DNA from 3 places in the Paraburkholderia graminis genome. Region 2 is predicted to be linked to each of the others. Evidence: riboswitches for the same ligand, from Rfam matches in the RefSeq annotation. Region 2 holds a riboswitch; each other region holds the start of a gene.
What was found. Region 2 has a riboswitch for cobalamin ahead of cobG (precorrin-3B synthase). Riboswitches for the same ligand answer to the same signal wherever they lie in the genome.

Region 1 (2,263 bases), 290 kb from region 2:
CCAATACGCCTCGCCGCCAAGATGATCGACCACGACCACGCGCGCATGTTGCAACACGTCTTCGACGTAAAAGTCCACGGAGGCAGGCTGCCGCAGATACGTGACATTCGCGAGGCGCACGCTCGGAAAGCCGTCGCCGAGACGGGGAAACACGCTCGCGAGCAACGACAGCGTCGTATCCGCGGAACTCAGAATGACGATGTCCGCGGGCCGCTGATCGATGCGGATCACGCCTTGCGTATCGTCGACGAAACCGCCCGGCGTGGTGCGCAGCAGATGCATGTGTCTATACCGGCTTACGTCTGTTGCGCGGCGACAGCGGCTGCGACGCCGAGCGCGGCGTCGAACGCGCGTTGCAGCGCAGCCTGGTCGAGGTCTTCACCGATCAGCACGAAGCGGCTTTCGGCGCCTTCGCCTAGTTCTTCCAGTTCACCTGGCTGCCAGCGTCGATCGAAATAACTATCGAAGCGCCGGCCCACGCCTTGAACGACGAGCCGCATCGGCGCGCCCGGCAACGCCGCGAAACCCTTCACGCGATAAATCGTGTTGTTCCCCACGAGTCCTTGCAGCGCGGCGATCACCGCTTCACGCGACTGCGCCTTTGCATTCACGACCACCGAATCGAACTCATCGTGATGATGATCGGCGTCGTCGGCCGAACCGTGATGGTCGTGGCGCAAGTGAATGGTTTCCTCCGACGCCGCTTCGAGCCCGAACAACGCGTGCAGATCGAGCTCGCCCCTATGGGCGCGCACGATCTTCACCTGCGGCGGAATTTCGGCGCGAATCACGGCTTCGACCGCGTTCTGGCCTGCTTCGTCGAGCAGATCGGTCTTGTTCAGAATCACCAGATCCGCAGCCGACAATTGATCCTCGAACAATTCGTGCAGCGGCGACTCGTGGTCGAGATTCGGATCGGCCTTGCGTTGCGCGTCGACGGCAAGCGGATTTTCAGCGAATTGGCCGCTTGCCGCAGCGGGTCCATCGACGACGGTAATCACCGCATCCACCGTGAAACTGTTCTTGATCTGCGGCCAGTTGAACGCCTGCACGAGCGGCTTCGGCAACGCGAGCCCCGACGTTTCGATCAGCACATGGTCGATCTGCTCGCGGCGCTCGACGAGCTTTTCCATCACCGGAAAGAACTCTTCCTGGACCGTGCAGCACAGGCAACCGTTCGCCAGTTCATACAATTGGCCTTCGGTCTCGACGCCGTTTTCATCGCAACCAATGCCGCAACCTTTGAGGATTTCGCCGTCTATGCCGAGCTCGCCGAACTCGTTGACGATCACCGCAATGCGCTTGCCGCCCGCATTCCGAAGAATGTGCCGCAGCAACGTCGTCTTGCCGCTGCCGAGAAAGCCCGTGACGATGGTGACGGGAATCTTGCGCATCTGAACTTGCATGGTGAGTCCATCCGTGAGAGTTGCATCTGCTGGCCGGCCGAATCACGCGCTTTGCGCATGACGTCGCATCGCAAAACGCGGGAACGCACGACGGCCTTGCCGCTACACCAGGGAAACGCAGAATACGGGTATGAGGTCATGAGCGCAGCGCCGCTTCCCCGCGGCGTTCGCCCTTCGTGTTCCGGCCGGTATCCGGGCTGGCGAAAGCGCCGCTTCCCCTTCCCGGACGAGTGATTTCTCGCCCAGTGGTGATATGCCGACGCGGCCTTGCGCGTGGACATCGAAGCCGGCTCCGCGGCGCCATGCAAACCGCCATGACGTCGCTTTTCGCTTACCGTTGCGGGGGCAGCACAGGTTGACCCGATCCATGCGAGGCGGGCGCCCTGTTTCCCGTTTAACTGCATGCGCACGAGCGCGCACACGAGCACCAGAAGTGCGTGCGAGTGTAGGCCGCGCGCCTTGCGCCGTCAAGAAAACGCAAGCCCGGCGCGCTTATCGGACGGGCTTGCCGTGTGCTATCGTATGCGCGCGTCTGGTGCCCGCACATGCGCTCGCGTGTGCAGTTAAACGGGAAACAGGCAGCGCGCTTGCGCTCAACCTGTGCTGTCCCCGCAACGGTAAGCGACCGGCGGCGCGATTATTTTTTGCGCCGCACATGCGTTTTCAGTGCCACTGTCCAGCACATTCGAATGAATGTGGGCGGGAAGGCAAAGCGCGTGAGGCCGCCAGCCCGGATACCGGCCAGACGCGGAGGCGGCCGTGCGTTCTCGACGTCACGCCGCCGGCCGCCGGAATCCGCGAGGGACGGATGTGAAGGCGCTCAAGCACGACTTAGGGAAGCGGTCTGCAATCCGCGT
Region 2 (2,263 bases):
GCGCGGTAAGCACGGCGGGCACGGCATGTGTGGCGATGTCGGGCAGCAGAACGCTTTGCCACGGCGTGATGCGCAGCGCGCCGTTCGCGTGTTGCCGCGCCAGCGAAGCGAGGCCATGCAGCGCGGTTGCGTCGATGCGGCCGAGCAGCGGTTGACCGCCGACGTGCCACGTTCCCGCGATACGCTGCGCGTGAGCGCCGACGCGCAGCGTGGCATCGGCGGGCGTGCTGCGCTGCCACTCGGCGAGCGCTGCGTCGCGTGCCAACGGGAAATCGACGTAGGTTTGCGCGTGTCGCAGGATCGCGTCGGCGGAATGTTCGGCGAGCAGGTGACGCATGCGGGTCGTGTCGGAGTCGGCGGCGAGATCGAGGAACGTATGCAGCAGCGCCCGCACCAGCGCCGGAACTTGCGACGGCAACACGGCGGCGAGTGCGCCTGCATCAATCGTCGCCGAATTCGTCGCAGCAACCGGTGGACAACCGGCGAGGCCGAACATGAAGCGGATCTCGCCGGAACCATCCTGCGATGCCGCGAGCCACACGTCATGCGGATGATCGAGCCGCGCAAGACGCTCGCCGCCGTCGACGAGCAGTGCGAATTTCGGCGACAGCGCCGCAAAACGTGCGTCGCTTTGCAAGAGCGCGAGCAACGTCGTGCAGAGCGGCCTCGTATCGAAGAGCGCGGAGGGGTCGCGCCCTGCGGTAGGGCTGATCATCACGTTGCGGATGTCGTCGGCGGCTGAAGCGGTGAGAGCGGCGGAAGACCTGGTGTCGGCTTTTTCTTCAGAAGAAATAGAAGCCTCCGCCAAAGGCCCAAGCCCCGCATCCACCAGCGCCGCAATCAACGCCGCTTCCTCGCCGCCACGAACGCCGCGCAGTTGCAGATTCGCGCGGTTCGTCAACTCGATCACGCCCGCCGCGTGCTGCGCGCCCGCATCCGCGATCGCGTGGGCCTGAGCCGCGCTCAACTCGCCGCCCGGCAGCTTGATCCGGCAGATGCCGCCGTCGCGCGCGGCGACGATCCGCAGGAGCCCCGGACACGCCGAGGGCCGCAGCGCGAAAGCCGCGTCAGGCAACACAGTGGAGGAGGGAGAAGCTCGATTCAAGACGGACACCGCGGTTAGCGTCGCGCGACGGCCCGAGCAAGCGATAAAGCGGCTTGGCTGCGGCATCGGTACACCCCGCCCGATGTTGGCTGGCACGAACAGTCTCGCCGGCAGGTCTCCTGGCTCGCAGGTCGTCGTCCGCCGCGGCCTTCCCGGTCGAACCAGTGGCGCTTAGCGCAGGCGGACTCGCTGCATACAGTTGCGGGGGCAGCCGCAGCGGCGATGGTTTCCCCGCTGTGTTCCCTCTTAGGCCCCGAAGGGCACCGGCGGCTGTATTATGCCTTTTTTCGGATAGCACAACGAGGCTGGACGCTTTGACCGGCGTGGCGCAGCGCATTGTTTTGAGAGACATCATGAGGAAGGATGCATGCCGGCGTGGCTGACGGTAGTGGGCATCGGCGACGACGGCTTCGCCGGTTTGGGACGGCCCGCGCGGCGTGCGTTGCTGGAGGCGTCAGCGATTTACGGCGGCGAGCGTCATCTGTCGATGCTGCCGGCGCGGCTCGCCGCGCGCCGCGCCGCGTGGCCGCGTCCGTTCGATCTCGCGCCGTTGCTCGCCGAGCGCGGCCGCTCCGTCTGCGTGCTGGCGAGCGGCGATCCGATGCTGTTCGGCGTCGGCGCGACGCTGGCCAGGCAGTTGCCGGCCGACGAGTTGCGCGTGCTGCCCGCACCTTCGTCGTTGTCGCTGGCCGCCGCCCGGCTTGGCTGGCCGTTGCAGGAGGTGGCCGTCGTGTCGCTGGTCGGCCGGCCGCTGCCGACGCTGAATGCGCATTTGCACGACGGCGCGCGCGTGTTCGTGTTGAGCGCGGACGGCGGCACGCCCGCGGCGCTCGCCGCGCTGCTGAACGCGCGCGGCTTTGGCGCGACGCGCATGACCGTGCTCGAACATCTCGGCGGCGACGCGGAGCGGCGCATCGACGGCCGCGCGGATCAGTGGTCCGCGCGCGACGTTGCCGCGCTGAACCTGATCGCGCTCGAATGCCGCGCGACGGATGGCGCGCCGCGTCTGCCGCTCACTTGCGGCTTGCCCGACGACGCGTTTCGCCACGACGGCCAGTTGACCAAACGCGATGTGCGCGCGATCACGCTCGCGCGCCTCGCGCCGACGCCCGGCGAATTGCTGTGGGACGTGGGCGCGGGCAGCGGCTCGATCGGCAT
Region 3 (2,263 bases), on a different replicon from region 2:
TGCTACTTGCAACTTACTGCACGCTGTACTGCTCGATGACAGTACCCAGTTGCTCGTTCATTTGATGCATTGTACGCCGGATTTCTTCAGCGGGAAATGCTTCTCCGTGACGCACGCTTGTTTGCAGCTTAAGCAGTTCGGATGCCAGCGACAGCGCAGCCATGACTGCAATGCGATCCGTGCCGCGCACGTTGCTGTTATTGCGGATCTTCGACATTTCGGCGTCGACTCGCGCGACTGCTTCAAGCAGCGCGCCTTCCGTTTCCGGCGAGCAGGCGAGGCGATAGGGCACGCCGAGAATCGATACTTCGATCTGCTTGGTCGTCATGCATTTTCTCCGTGGCGAGTGGCGTCGCTCTCTGTTTCGACCTCGTGCGGAGCGGGCTCGAGCAGATCGAGCTGGTTGTCCGGCTCGTTGTGCGCACGCGCACGCGGCAATTTTTCGAGGATCGCGTTCAGACGCACCTGCGCGTCGTCGATCTTGGCCGACAGCGCGTCGCGCTCCGCTTGCAGTGCGTCGCGTTCCTCGCGCAGCAGCGCAAGTTCCGTGCGCGTAGCTTCGGCTTCGGCGCGCGACTGCGCGAGTTGCTCTTCGAGCGCGAGGCGCGCTTCATTGTGGCGCTGGCTGATCGCGATCAGCTTGCCGATATTCTGTGAAAGTGTTTCGAGTTCGGTGAGCATGTGCTGCGTCCTCTAAAGACATCGCATTTTAGCGCGGAATGTCGCACGTTCCGACATTTGTCTCGTTTCGAGACGTAACAACCCCGCTTTTTGCAGCCTTTTTTCGACTGAAGAAGAGAAACTACGCGCGTGCCGGAGATCGCGTCGGACAATAGCTCGACCCTGTCCGAATGAATCGCTCTCGCGGCCCGCGTTCTTGACTGACTCAGAGGGCGCTCATACACTGGCCGCACTCTGGTGCCCGCGCGCATTTCATTGTGCGCGCAGTTAAACGGGAAGCAGGCCGCGCCGTTCTACCCGAACGCGCCAACCTGCGCTGCCCCCGCAACGGTAAGCGACCGCATTTCGCGTGCATTGCAGTTCGTCGCATTCGCTGCAGTTCATTGCTGCTCATCGCAGTTCAGTGCTGCGGTACGAATCGTATTTCGAACAGCAGTTCGCGCTTTTGCAGTTCGATCCCCATCGCGTGTTCCGGTTCAACTCGCGAGTGTGCCACTGCGCGTCACGCGTGGGAAGGCGGGATCGAAAGTCGTTAGCCCGGATACCGGCCAGAGGGAGGGGCGCGCGGCGCGAATTGTCAAAAGCGCACGCGCCTCGTTACGCGACGGCCTGCGGGGAAGCGGGCCGCGCACGCCATCCACGGGAAATCTCACTTCATGCTGTCCCCCATCGCCCGCGCGGTGCTGCTCGCTTTTGCCGGGCTGCCCCATCTCGCGCATGCGCAGGCCGCCGCGCCTGCAAACGCCGACGCTTCGTCCACTGCTGCGTCCACTGCATCGTCCACTGTTTTATCGCCCGTCGTGGTGACCGCCGAGCGCGGACCGCAAGCGCTTGCCGATACGATCCCGCAGACGTCGCTATTCGATCAGCAGGACCTGGCCGACACCACCGCAACGGATCTGCCCGGCCTGCTGCAACTCGCGCCCGGCGCGCAAATCTCGCGTACAGGCGGGCCCGGTTCGACGGCGAGCCTTTATTTGCGCGGCGCGTCGTCGACGCAATCGCTGATTCTCATCGACGGCGTGCGCGTCGATTCCGTGAGTCTCGGCACCGCGCAAATCGCGCAGATTCCGCTCGATCAGATCGATCACGTCGAAGTCGTGAACGGCAACGTGTCCGCGTTATATGGCTCGGGCGCGATCGGCGGCGTGGTACAGGTGTTCACGAAAGACGGCGGCGCGCATCCGCCGCGTTTCAATTTCTCCCTGGGCTACGGCAGCTATCACACGCAGACGCAGCAGGTCGGCGCGAACGGCGCATTGGATAAAGACGGCCGCACGACCTTCAGCATTTCGCTCGCGCGCTCGAAAGACGACGGCTTTTCAGCGCTCAATCCAAGCGAGGCGCCCAACGCGAATCCGAACGCGAACGGCTATCTGAACGAGAGCATTTCGGCGTCGCTGCGCCACAAGTTCAACGACCAATGGGACGCGGGCGTCCGCTATCTGCAGTCGAACGGCAACAACAGCTACGACAACGCGTACGGCGCGCCGACCGATCTGAACAACCTCTACACGAAAGTGCGGCAGGTGTCCGCGTTCGCCAACGGCAAGCTGACCGACTGGTGGACCACGCACTTCAT

Region 1: another riboswitch for cobalamin. It lies ahead of cobW (cobalamin biosynthesis protein CobW); the one in region 2 lies ahead of cobG (precorrin-3B synthase).
Region 3: another riboswitch for cobalamin. It lies ahead of CUJ91_RS03935 (TonB-dependent receptor domain-containing protein); the one in region 2 lies ahead of cobG (precorrin-3B synthase).

What each region holds. Positions count from the first base shown of each region.
Region 1 covers NZ_CP024935.1:1,370,485-1,372,747, forward strand. The annotation lists gene cobN (cobaltochelatase subunit CobN) at 1-282, opposite strand, end outside; gene cobW (cobalamin biosynthesis protein CobW) at 297-1,406, opposite strand; cobalamin riboswitch at 1,573-1,853, opposite strand; cobalamin riboswitch at 1,923-2,166, shown strand.
Region 2 covers NZ_CP024935.1:1,080,146-1,082,408, forward strand. The annotation lists gene cobG (precorrin-3B synthase) at 1-1,114, opposite strand, end outside; cobalamin riboswitch at 1,198-1,388, opposite strand; gene cbiE (precorrin-6y C5,15-methyltransferase (decarboxylating) subunit CbiE) at 1,473-2,263, shown strand, end outside.
Region 3 covers NZ_CP024934.1:890,378-892,640, forward strand. The annotation lists gene CUJ91_RS03925 (cell division protein ZapA) at 14-328, opposite strand; gene CUJ91_RS03930 (hypothetical protein) at 325-681, opposite strand; cobalamin riboswitch at 900-1,248, shown strand; gene CUJ91_RS03935 (TonB-dependent receptor domain-containing protein) at 1,338-2,263, shown strand, end outside.